Regions from separate parts of the Rhizobium sp. WYCCWR 11146 genome, predicted to be linked through region 1. Evidence: predicted binding sites of a transcription regulator. Region 1 holds the regulator's gene; each other region holds the start of a gene.
What was found. Region 1 encodes LexA, which represses DNA repair genes until DNA is damaged. Its sites were predicted from a motif close to TGTTCNNNNTGTGTTCNG; they were not measured.
Positions count from the first base shown of each region.

Region 2: HX899_RS12140 (ribonuclease T2 family protein) is a predicted target of LexA. The motif match lies at 1,824-1,841, and genes of this name have one in related genera.
Region 3: HX899_RS06430 (DNA-processing protein DprA) is a predicted target of LexA. The motif match lies at 1,581-1,598, and genes of this name have one in related genera.
Region 4: HX899_RS24250 (fibrinogen-binding protein) is a predicted target of LexA. The motif match lies at 1,459-1,476, and genes of this name have one in related genera.

Region 1 is NZ_JACCEY010000037.1:139,801-142,898, forward strand. It holds gene HX899_RS28305 (ComEC/Rec2 family competence protein) at 1-1,212, shown strand, start outside; gene lexA (transcriptional repressor LexA) at 1,193-1,912, opposite strand; gene HX899_RS28315 (VOC family protein) at 2,110-3,003, shown strand; gene kdsA (3-deoxy-8-phosphooctulonate synthase) at 3,000-3,098, shown strand, end outside.
Region 2 is NZ_JACCEY010000016.1:435,611-438,708, reverse strand. It holds gene ettA (energy-dependent translational throttle protein EttA) at 1-970, opposite strand, end outside; gene HX899_RS12140 (ribonuclease T2 family protein) at 1,068-1,808, opposite strand; gene HX899_RS12135 (alpha/beta fold hydrolase) at 1,967-2,896, shown strand; gene HX899_RS12130 (DMT family transporter) at 2,945-3,098, shown strand, end outside.
Region 3 is NZ_JACCEY010000010.1:70,431-73,528, forward strand. It holds gene HX899_RS06415 (DUF3991 and toprim domain-containing protein) at 1-132, opposite strand, end outside; gene HX899_RS06420 (hypothetical protein) at 310-489, opposite strand; partial or broken gene HX899_RS06425 (SOS response-associated peptidase family protein) at 955-1,549, shown strand; gene HX899_RS06430 (DNA-processing protein DprA) at 1,691-2,602, shown strand; gene HX899_RS06435 (hypothetical protein) at 2,565-3,098, shown strand, end outside.
Region 4 is NZ_JACCEY010000026.1:26,425-29,522, forward strand. It holds gene HX899_RS24245 (response regulator transcription factor) at 1-639, opposite strand, end outside; gene HX899_RS24250 (fibrinogen-binding protein) at 1,488-2,435, shown strand; gene HX899_RS24255 (hypothetical protein) at 2,578-3,098, shown strand, end outside.

The DNA of each region.
Region 1 (3,098 bases):
TCCGCGCTCGTCATCATCGTCATTTCGCCGTCCGAGGTTTTGGGTCCGAGCTTCCAGATGTCTTTTGCGGCGACATTGGCGCTGGTCTCGGGCTATCAGCTGTGGAAGGACCGGCGCGTCCGCGAAAACGCCTTCCTGAAGCTGCCGATCATCAGGCCCTTCGTTACAGTTGCAGGCTTCTTCGGCGGCGTCTTCCTGACCTCGCTGATCGGCGGTTTTTCCACCGCGCTGTTTTCGATCGAGCATTTTCATCGCCTGACCGCCTACGGCCTGCCGGCGAACCTCGCGACGATGCCGATCATCTCCTTCATCGTCATGCCGGCCGGCTTGCTGGCGATGCTGCTAATGCCTTTCGGTCTGGATGTTTGGGCCTGGAAGGTCGTCGGATTCGGCCTCGATCTGGTGATCGCGGTCGCAAAGACGGTGTCCGGCTGGGATGGCAATATCGACGTCGGCCGCATGCCCGCCTGGTATTTCGCGATAGCCGTGGCAGGCTTTCTGCTGCTGACGCTGCTCCGTACCCGGTTGCGCCATGCCGGCACATCGATCATCGCGGTCGCAACACTCATCCTGTTGCTTCTACCGGTTCCCCGGCCGCCGGATCTGGTGATTTCGGAGGATGGCAGTCTCGTCGCGGTGGTCGAGGCGGCAGCAATGGCTTCCAACCGTGAAAGACCGCCGGATTTCATCTTCGACCAGTGGCAGAGAGCGCTAGTCCTGCCGAAGCATGACCCGCCGAAGATGCTGGATGGTCCTGCTATCCCGCCTGAGGGAGAAGACCGCCGCGTCAGGCTTTCCCGCGATCAGCAGAACGAAGCAAGGACCGCGATGCGGGCGGCCGCAGCGGGCGGTGACGCAAACCGCTTTTCCTGCGTCAAGAAGGCCTGGTGCACATCAAGGCTCGGCAATGGTCAGGTGGTAACCGTCATCGACAATGCCGCCTATCTCGGCCCGGCATGTGACGCGGCCGATATCGTCGTGACATCGGTCCGCCTTCGCTTCAACAATTGCCGCTCAGGTGCGACGCTCTTCACCGGTGAGACGCTGCGCAGGACGGGTTCCATCGAGTTGCGCTTCACGGACACCGGCCTGGAGGTCGCAACCGCATTCGATGCATTGTCGCGGCCATGGATGCGCCATCGCGCCTATGACTGGCGCAGCAACAGTTTTACCGAATCGGGCCTGGCCAATGTCAGTGATAGCGGCGAATGAGACCGACGAGTTTGCCCTGAACCTTGACGCGGTCCGGCCCGAAAATCCGGGTCTCGTAAGCCGGGTTGGCGGCCTCCAGCGCGATCGAGGCGCCCTTGCGGCGGAAGCGCTTGAGCGTCGCTTCTTCGTCGTCGACGAGAGCAACGACGATGTCGCCAGGACTTGCGGTGCTGCCATTGCGGATGATCACGGTGTCGCCGTCGAAGATGCCGGCGTCGATCATCGAATCGCCCTTGACCTCGAGCGCATAATGTTCACCGGAGCCGAGCATGTCCGCCGGAACGACGATGTCGTGGGTATTGTTCTGGATCGCCGAGATCGGCACGCCGGCAGCGATTCGGCCCATGACCGGCACGGAGACCGAGTTGCCGTTGTCGGCGACGGGTTTTGCGGGAGCGGGGGCGGCGACCGGCTGAGGTTTGCCGAGGCTGCCCTCGATGACGCTCGGCGAAAAGCCGCGCCGGGGCTGGATGCTGGGGCTGTAGGCCTCCGGAAGCTTGATGACCTCGAGCGCACGGGCGCGGTTCGGTAGGCGGCGAATGAAGCCACGCTCCTCCAGCGCCGTAATCAGCCGGTGAATCCCGGACTTGGAAGCGAGATCCAGGGCATCCTTCATTTCGTCGAAAGATGGCGGAACGCCGGATTCCTTCATGCGCTCATGAATGAAAAGGAGAAGCTCCTGTTGTTTGCGCGTGAGCATCGACGTTGTGACCTCGTGATTGAAACAAATCCAGAACATACACTATATGTTCCATATGTGTTCCGCAAGTAGCTAAATTTCCGTAAAACTTGGCGCCAACTCGTTGAGATTTTTATTTTCATTCGCCGGATTGGCACACAAGTCTTGCCTTGGGCGGCACTCTCACACATCTCTGCCGTGTTAGGAGAGGGGATATCATGAACGAGCACTCCGCCAAACCGCACCCGCTGGATCATGTCGTGCTGCCGGTCGTCAATATCGATCTGGCGCGCGAGAGGCTCGGCAAGCTCGGCTTCACCGTTGCCGCCGATGCGCGCCATCCCTTCGGAACGGAGAATGCCTGCGTCTTCTTTGCCGACAAGACTTATCTGGAGCCGCTCGGGATTGCGAGCGTCGAGGAGAGCGAGGCATCAGCGCGGCAAGGCAATGTCTTCACCGCCCGCAACCAGGCCTTCCGCTTCCGCTGCGGCGAGGAGGGGCTTTCGGGGCTGGCTTTCGGCAGCAAGGATGCCGGCATCGATCATCAGAATTTCGTCGGCAACGGATCGAGCGCCGGCGAGATGCTGCAGTTCACCCGGCCGATGACGATGCCGGACGGTTCCGAGACGATTGCCGGCTTCAAGCTGGCTTTCGCCGGCGACCTGCGCGCGCCTGATCTCCTGCTCTTCACCGTCGAGCGCGTCACGCTGCCGGCTGACCGCGCCGCGCTGGAGACGCATGCCAATGGCGTCACCGGCCTAATCGAGATCGCGCTTTGCACGCCGGAGCCGGCCGCCTTCGCTGCCTTCGTCAGCCTTGCCGTGGCGCAATCGGCAGTCGAGAAGACCGGGTTCGGCGTCAATATCGCAGCATCGAATGCGAAAATCAGCCTGATGACGCCGGAAGGGCTGGAGGCCTATTTCGACATCGCCGGCTCATCCGCAGATCGCGGCCTGCGCGGCCGGGCAATCCTCTTCACTGTCGCCGATCTTGCCGTGACAGAAGCGCATTTGGCTGCTAACGGGGTGACATACACGCGCAAGAACAATCGCATTCTGGTGAAGCCCGCGCCCGGGCAGGGCACGCTCTTCGCCTTCGAGGAAACACGATGAGCACTGATACGAATTCCGAAGTCAGGATCGGCGAAGGCCAAGGCCAGGTCACTTTTTCCAATACCGGCCGCCTGTCGCTGATTGCCGGTCCCTGC
Region 2 (3,098 bases), on a different contig from region 1:
TGATGCCGTCCATCTCGATGACCACCTGGCCGAGGCGCTCGCTGACCGGGATGATGATCTGCGCGTCGCCGGGACGCTGCTTCTCGGCGGCATCCACCAACTGCTCATAGGACTTGATACGCGCCTTGGATTTGGCCTGACGAGCCTTCGGGCTGGAAGCGATCCATTCCTGTTCGCGGCTGATCGCCTTCTGGCGCGATGCGTCTTCGCGGCTTTCCTGCAGCATGCGCTTGGCTTTCGCCTGCAGGTAGGCCGAGTAGTTGCCTTCGTAGGGGATGCCACGGCCGCGGTCGAGTTCGAGAATCCATCCGGTGACGTTGTCAAGGAAGTAGCGATCGTGGGTAATCATCATCACGGCGCCCGGATAGTCGCGCAGATGTTTTTCGAGCCAGGCGATGGTTTCGGCGTCTAGGTGGTTGGTCGGTTCGTCGAGCAGCAGCAGATCCGGCTGCGAAAGCAGCAGGCGGCAGAGCGCAACACGGCGACGCTCACCACCGGAAAGGCTGGTGACTTCGGCGTCGCGCGGCGGGCAGCGCAGCGCTTCCATCGCCATCTCGACCTGGCTTTCCAGATCCCAGAGGTTCTGGCTATCGATGACGTCCTGAAGCTTGGCGCCCTCTTCCGCCGTCTCGTCGGAATAGTTCATCATCAATTCATTATAGCGATCGAGGACAGCCGTCTTCGAGGCGACGCCTTCCATGACATTCTCGAACACCGTCTTGTTGGGATCGAGATGCGGCTCCTGCTCCAGATAGCCGACCGTCGCACCTTCGGCGAGCCAGGCTTCGCCGGTATACTCCTTGTCCTGACCTGCGATGATGCGCAGCACGGTGGATTTACCCGCGCCGTTCGGACCAAGGATACCGATCTTGGCATCCGGGTAGAACGAAAGGTGGATATTCTCCAGGATCTTCTTGTTGCCATAGGCCTTGTTGAGGCCGGACATATGATAGATGAACTGACGTGCCATGCTGCGCTGCTCCGGGCGGGAAACTTCGATTGTGCCGCTATGTAGGCGAAACAGCGCCTGCGGGCAACGCCAAACCCGGTTTACTCAGGATTTCCGGTCAAAAGCCCGCAGCATCGACGACGCCCTCGTCACAGCCGAACGATGTTTTTCCAGCACCCTGGATCAGATCGGCAAGCCCGGCACTTTTCGCCGATGCCGCCCCGGCGGCTTCCGAAAGCCCGATCGTCAGCTCGCTGATCATCCTGACATTGCCGGCCCGCCGGCAGCTCATCTTGACGCGGTCGCCGGCACCCGGGCCGAAGCTCTTGTCGAAAGCCGCCTTGATCGCGTCGGCCTTGACCGGCTTGCCGATATTGGCAGCGAAAAGATCGCGCACCGCCGACGCGTTGAGTGCGCCCACGAGATGCACACCGACACCGAAATAGTCGTCGGCGCTCATCTTCGTGCAGGTGCCATGCTTCACCCATTCATGCCGTTCCAGGCCGGATTGCGTGCCGGGCATCGCCTTTGCGAGCGCCGTCTTCGTCTCCGCCGCAAGCGTGACCTCCGGCAGCTTGTTCCAGTCGCCATCCTTGTCGGCGGCCTTCTGCTCGGCGCTTACGCCGCAATAATCCTGCCGCATTGGCCAAAGTCCGTGCAAGGAAAAGTTCGTCGCATCGGGACGCTCGCCGGTCTGGCTCGCACACTCGGCCTTCTTCTGGTTCGTCTGGCAAAAGGCCGGCTGCCAGCTCGCCGCCAGAATGAAGCGGGTGCGCCCGCCAGCCTCCTGCGCCACGGCGGCGCCGGCAATAACCATCGACACAGCGAACGACAAGGTACGCAATTGCATGCTGCTCATTTCAACCCCCAAAAAAAGAACAATACAGGAACAAATAAGCATCAAAATCAAAAGGCCGCAACCCTGAATCGCAACAAGGCCACAAATTGTTATCAGATAATCAAATACCCATGTTGCAATTACCCGGCGATCTGGTCTGTTGCCGCCGGGAGGATCACATGTTTTCTGAAACGCATAGGCTCGCCGTGCCAGGGGCGTCGCTGGCCTATCACCATGCCGAGGCCATCACCCCGGCACGCGGCATCCTGTTGATATCGCATGGCTTGGCCGAACATTCGAAACGATACCGCTCCTTTGCCGAGGCGATGGCGGCGCGCGGATATCATGTCTATGCCCATGATCATCGCGGCCACGGCGAGACGACGGCGCCCGACGCGCCGATCGGCCGCTTTGCCCGGCGCGGTGGGGTCGAAAGGGTGATCGGCGACGTCATCGCCATGCGCAGCCATGCGGCCTCCCGCCATCCCCGCCTGCCGGTGATCCTTTTCGGCCATTCGATGGGCGGCCTCATCGCCCTCAACGCTGCCGTCACGGCTCCGGCCGACTTCGACGCCGTCGCCGTCTGGAATTCGAATTTCGCCGTCGGCCTTGCCGGCCGCGCCGCCCAGGCGATCCTGCTTGCCGAGCGCATGCTGAAGGGCTCCGACGTGCCGAGCGGCATGTTGCCGAAGCTCACCTTCGGCGCCTGGGGCAAATCCATTCCCGGCCGCCGCACCGAGTTCGACTGGCTGTCGCGTCTTCCTGATGAAGTCGACAAATATGTTTCCGATCCGCTCTGCGGCTTCGACGCCTCGGTCTCTCTCTGGCTCGATCTCTTCGAGCTGACCTTCCGCGCGCCGCAGAAAATCCACCTCGACCGGCTGCCGCGGGACATGCCGATCCATCTGGTCGGCGGCGGAGAGGACCCGGCGACGGAGCGTGGAAAAGCCGTGCTCTGGCTGTCAAACCATTTGAAAGGCCAAAGCTTCTCCCGTATCAGCACTGAGATATATCAGGACATGCGGCACGAAACATTAAATGAGATCGGCGCGGAGGCGGCGATCGCAGCCTTCGCCGAGTGGTGCGACAGGGCCGTCGCAAGATCCTGAGCGACCAATATCCTGAGTGACCAATATCCTGAGTACAGGGATTTCATCATGAACAGCACCTCCGCCCGCCCCGTTTCGTCCGCCTCCGACGTGACGATGGGGCTTGTGCTGATGTTTATCTCGGTGATGTTCTCGCCGCTCATCGATATTTTCGCCAAGCTTGCCATCGTCACAGTCCCGTCCGCGGAGATCACCGCCGGCC
Region 3 (3,098 bases), on a different contig from region 1:
GATGTCATCGTCTCGCCGGAATTTGACTGCCCGGCGCGTGCTTTCTTTCCTGTCTATCGCGAAGCCCTCATGCTCAAGGACGGCTGCGCATCCCACCCGGGTACGCAGCTCTTCGATGTCATTCTTTTCCATATCACCTCCTTTAGCTTTCCTGACTGTTCGGACTGGCTGCGTCCAGGCCGCGAAGATGGAAGCGTGCAAGGGCGCGGTTCGCAATGTGCAGATCTGCCGGGAAAGATCGCGGCGAAGCCTCCCTTGCGCGCGCATCAGCGCAAGCGGCACGCCTTCCCCCCCGAAGGGGTGATCGGCTCAATGAGCCGATCCATAGGCAAAGGGGTCATATTCGTTGATGATGGCGTCCTCGTCGCCGTCATACTCGGCGGAAGGCATGACGCCGATCTCACCATCGATTTCGAAGAGGGTGACCGGGACCATCAGGGTCTGGGCAAGATCGAGTGCGTGGTTTTGTGCGAGGCTGAGATCCGACATGTGAGGCTCCATCCAGTGGCGGGGCCGATCCCCGCTCGATGGCACCCGTTTGATCCGGGCCTGACCGCGGTCACCTCGGCGGCGCAGCCAGAGAGGTCGCAGGGACTGCGAACCCCTTGCGGGTTGACCGTCCAAGGACGGGACTGGATTAGGGATGCCAGACAAGAGAGCTGGGTTCGGCAACGCCATTGGTTGGAGCGCAATAGCGTTCGGTCTGAATTGCACGGCCACTTTCGTGATCAAGCAACCTGCTGGTTCGGCGACGACGAAGGGATGGAACTTCGCGCCATCGGCCTGCTGGGATGGGAACATTGAGGTTACCTCACGTGTTGCTAGAGACGCTGATCGACGCACGCGTCAGGGATGACAGCCCGAAGGGTGAAGACTTGAAATTCAAGGCTTCAGCGCAGCCAACAGCCCGGTCCCGGAGGGTGACGCCATACTCAGGAAAGCCAGGTCTCGCCTATGTGCAACGATTATGAACAACACATCCGCTACGCGGAATACTGCAAGATGATGCAGGACCTGGCGCTCGGTATCCCCACGCATCAAACCGAACTGGATATGCCGCATGCTGACGACATCAAGATCGGTGACAGCGCCCCGGTCATGCGAGCTGCCGACGACGGTATCGTAGAGTTGGTACAGATGAAGTTCGGGTTTCCCGCGACCGGCAAGGGCGGCTCGGTTTTCAATTTTCGCTCGGAAGGCAGACATTTAGGCGACAGCCACCGCTGTCTTATTCCAGCCAGCGCCCTTTTCGAGTTCACCGGGAAGAAATATCCGAAGGCGAAGCACCAGTTCGCGCCCAATGGTGCTCCATTCATGGCGGTAGCGGGAATATGGCGCCAAGGCGAGGGAAACCATCCGCCGGCGTTTACGATGCTGACCACAGAACCCGGCCCGGATGTGAAGCCATACCACGATCGCCAAAGTCGTCGTCCTTCAATCCGAAGATTGGAGTGCATGGATTGACCTGACGAAGACCGAGGCAGAGTTGCTGCGGCCACTTCCGCAATGTTCGCTAGCGGTTGAGACCGTGCGGTCAGGAAACGATTAGGATCAGCACTTGTTAGCGTCATGGATATTGATGTTCTCTATTTGTTCTCCTATAAGGTGTTAAGAATGCGTTGGGCGGCTCGATTAAGCTTGACGCATCCTTGCCATGGCATGTGAATGAAAAAAGAACTGGGCAGGCAAAATGAAGCAAGCGACTCTTTGGAACGTCAAGAACGACGTGGGACCTTTATTTGATCCTATCGATGCCGCGCTGGAACTTGGCGCGTACGAGGCAATGTGGACCGAACAAAACGCAAGCTTCAAATCACTTGCAGAAAAGTTCGCAGAATCTCCTGATGCCCGACCATCTGATTTCATCCCCCCGGAACAGGCAAGGCTGGTCGCAAGCCGGGTTATTGACAAGCTCCGCGGTCCTGATGGGACGCGTTTTGATGTGCGGGTCAGGGGCGAACTCGAATATCCCGAGCGGTTGCGGCAAGCCACCCATCCCGTGGAACTCCTTTATTTTCAGGGCCGGTGGGAGCTGATTGCGACGCGATCAGTAGCCGTTGTGGGCACCAGAAAACCAAGTGGCGAGGGGTTGAGCCGGGTTAGGCATCTTGTGAAGAGGCTCGTGCAAGATCAGTTTACAATCGTATCGGGCCTCGCTGAAGGCGTCGATACGGAAGCTCACAACGCTGCAATTGCAGCTGGTGGTGAGACGATCGCGGTCATCGGCACGCCCTTGAACCATGTCTACCCGAAATCGAACGCGAGCCTGCAGGAGCGTATCGCGAAGGACCATTTGCTGATCAGCCAAGTCCCGCTAGAGCGATATGAGGCTCAAAACTTCCGAGTGAACCGTTTCTTTTTCCCCGAGCGGAACAAGACGATGTCGGCCCTCACGGAGGCGACCATCATCGTTGAAGCCGGAGAAACATCCGGAACGCTGGTGCAGGCGAGAGAGGCTCTTAAGCAAAAACGGAAACTCTTCATTTTGAACAGCTGTTTTGAACGATCGGATCTGACGTGGCCGACGCGGTTTGAAGCCGAAGGCGCCATAAGAGTACGCGAATATGACGACATCAGACGCGAGCTGGTCAGCTCGTCTTAGGGTCGTAGGCGATCTCGAGCGCCCCGATCACTTCTATCTTGATGATAGCGATACCTGCGCGTATTTCGGTACGTATACGCCGCGGGCGGGATTCGCTCACAGTTATACAAATCAGATCATCAGCAATCTAAAGAAGAGCCCCTCCGTTCGCAACACCGGACAATGGCAGCACAAGCAGCGCGCGATTGCCAATGTCGGGGCCGCGATTGCCCAGAACGTCAACGCTAACAGCTGGCAGAATACAGTATTTGTCCCCATTCCGCCGTCGAAACGGCGAGATTCGCAAGAATTCGATGACCGAATGTTGCGCGTGGCTCAAGCGATGGGACACAACGCAGATGTGCGCGAAGTGCTTTATACTGCGGTGGAACGAGAGGCCAGACATACAAAGACTGATCGACGTGACCGCGATGCGTTGCGAGCATCGCTAGCAATTGATCCTCGCTTTGTCGCCAACCCCAAGCCGCAAGTCGTTCTTCTCGATGACGTACTCACG
Region 4 (3,098 bases), on a different contig from region 1:
CAGCTTGTCGGCGATGATCTTGTTCTGCGTGCCCTTGCATATGAGATCCAGGATCTGAACCTCCCGGGTCGTCAAAGCGGAGATGCTGTCGCGTCTCAGCTTGAGCGCATTGCTGCGGGCCGCATCGACCGATTTTGTCTGATAGAGTGAAGGCTCCAGCTGGGCGTTTTTGTTGGTGAGGCGATTGAGAAGTGCTGACGGAAAATGTTCGCCGCCCTTCATCAGCAGATCCACTGCAGCCATGAAGACATCGAGCCGCAGGTTGAGTGGCAGGACGCCATCGATGATCCGCGCTTCTACCAGCCGGCTGACATAGGGCTCGAGCATGTCGATAGCTTCGACGACAAGTCCGATCGAGGTTTCAGGGTGGTTTTCGCGGGCAGCCTGCAGCGCTTCGTGAAGCTCCGGGCCGGGTATATGATAAAATAAAACGAGTTTCATATCGCTGGCATCTTTTTCCAGCATCGGCTTTGTACTCGTTATGCTTGACACTTCACAGTTCGGAAATTTCTTTGCCAGTGCTTCTACCATGCATTCTGAAAATAGATCCGCCTTTGCTACCACTAGTATAGTATCTCCGGACGGACCCAACTTCCTTCCCTGGTCCGCATTCTCCATTCCTGAGCCTGTCATGAACATTTACGCCTCCCCTAGCGTTACACTTTACTAAAACGTTGAGCGATGGCGGGTATAAGATAGTAAGAAATGCCGGCCCCGAATGTCATCGCCTTATTTTTTAGACATTTCTTAATTATGTTAATACGGATTGAGAAGGAAGGAAATGGCCCAAAGTGATTAGTTTTAACGGACAAAAAACGATACGATACAAAGCTTTGGTTGTATTTTCGCTGCAATATATACTTCAGGGCTATATTTGCTCCGACTATAGATGATCAGTTGAATGTAATATTTCAGTACAAATTGTCATATTTTAGTTATGCAGGGCGGGCCGGATATGAGACAGCAAACCGTCGACAGGTGCCTTTCAACCCTGCAGCGAATGCCGGGGAGCCCTGGACTATAGCTGCTCGCCGATGCCGACGCCGAACAGATCTTAGCGCTCCGACGACTGGAGCTGTTCGAGGGCTATTCGGGCAGGGCAAATCGGCCTTAGCCCGAATTGGTGTCTATCGGATCCGCATTTTTTCCAGCATTCTGTGATCGTCGTCCAAGTGGCGACATGGAAAAGCCAGGTATCGTTATGCGTTTTTGATGCATGGCCTCCATTATAGGGCAACTCAACGAAAAGAAAACCTGACTACTCCCTATCCTTTGCAGGATTCGGAGCCGGATATGTGCGGCCTTGTACTGAGTACGTACGTTCCCAATACCAACGGTTTGATCAACAAATCGCGAAGAAGCCGCAGATGACCAGTATCGAATACATCTGCCGATGTTAACCGCATCGGAGCGAGCGCGAGTAAAATCCCATTTGAGATGAGAGGGATTTCGAAAAGCTGCTCCGGTTTTTTTCTGGAGAAACTTGAATGTCTGACGATATCGAAATCACGAAGGTCGGGGCGCTTGCCGACGGCTTTGCCAACAGCGCTGTCAATTCAACTGAAGTCGACGACGGCTCGACCGGTTATGTCGGCGTCGCCAATGGCGACAATCGCGACAATAAAGACAACAGCGTCGACGTGGACGTCAAGGCTGAGATCGATGTTGCCGCCAACAACGGCGACAACCGCGACAACGAATATGACTGGAGCTACAAGTCCGACGACGATACGAGCACCAAGACCACGACGACTACCGACTCCAATAACGACTACGACTGGAGCTATGACAGTAAGTCGTACAGCGACAACGATACCGACACCAAGACGATCACGGACACCGATACCAAGACCGTAACCGACACCGACATCAAGACCGTTACGGAGACGGAGACGGATACGAAGACGGTCTCCGACAGCAACAACACCTCCGACAGCTTCAACAAGACGGACACAGACTTCGCCGTCATCGAGGACGTCAAGGACTCCAACCTCGGCGTTGCCGGACACGACCTCACCTTCAACCTCGGGGACGACTTCTCCTTCACTCTCGACGTCGACAGCATCCTGAACAATTCGCTGACCGGCGCAGGCAATGACAGCGGCTTCAGCGCCGTCCAGGCGAACCATCTGGCCGACCAGGATAGCGCCTGGAACATCAAGATGGACAACGAAGGAGCCCAGAACCACCTGAATGCCAATGGCGGCACCGCCGATAGTGCAGAAGGCCTGGACATGGACGGCAAAGGCTGGGATCTCAAGGCTGGCGACGACGCCACTGGCTCGAGCGCGGCCGATGCTTCGGCAATCCTTGCCAATTCCGGCTTCCACCTCGAACTCGTTCAGGGTGCGAACCTGCTCAGCAATACGGTCGACTCCAGCGTCATCGGCGGCAATTCTCATGTCTCCGACGTCGGCGAGGATACCAGCACCTGACACTGACCTCCAGCGACCAAGACGAACTGCACCGGCTCAAGCCGGTGCAGTTTGACTGCTTGAAAACGATTTGACGACCACACCACGGCTCCCGGCGGGTGCCTCCAAGGCCGATCGTCATCTCGAATGGGAGGGCCGAACCATGCATATCGAGAAGATTTCGGAAATCATTGCGCACTTCATCGGTCTCTTCGAGATGACGACCGACGAGATGAGGTTGCGCACCAACTATGCCGAAGGCGCAGGACCGGGCGCGGATGGACCGGCTCTGCCGGATCAGGATGCCTTTAGCGCCGCCTTCTCTTCCGATCTCCAGCTCAAGGATTACGATCCGGGCATCAATTACAAAAGCGGCAGCTACGAAATCGAATTTGGCCCGGCGCGCCATTTCGGCCGCGTCTTCGAAGAGAGCCTCGAGAAGCTGGCGGCGATTGCCGGAAAGGACATCCCGTTACCGCATTTCGGCGATCCTACGGATATCGTGCTCACAGATGAGCCGGAACTGACAGTCTTTGCCGGGCCTGGTTCGGCGATCAGTCATGTCCTCCAGGTCAACGCCCTTTATGACGACGACTATCTCGATATGACGGACGGCGTCCATGCGCCTCGAGACACGAGTTTCGTCATCGAGCGGCTGGCGGATTTCAGCACCAAGGCCGAGAT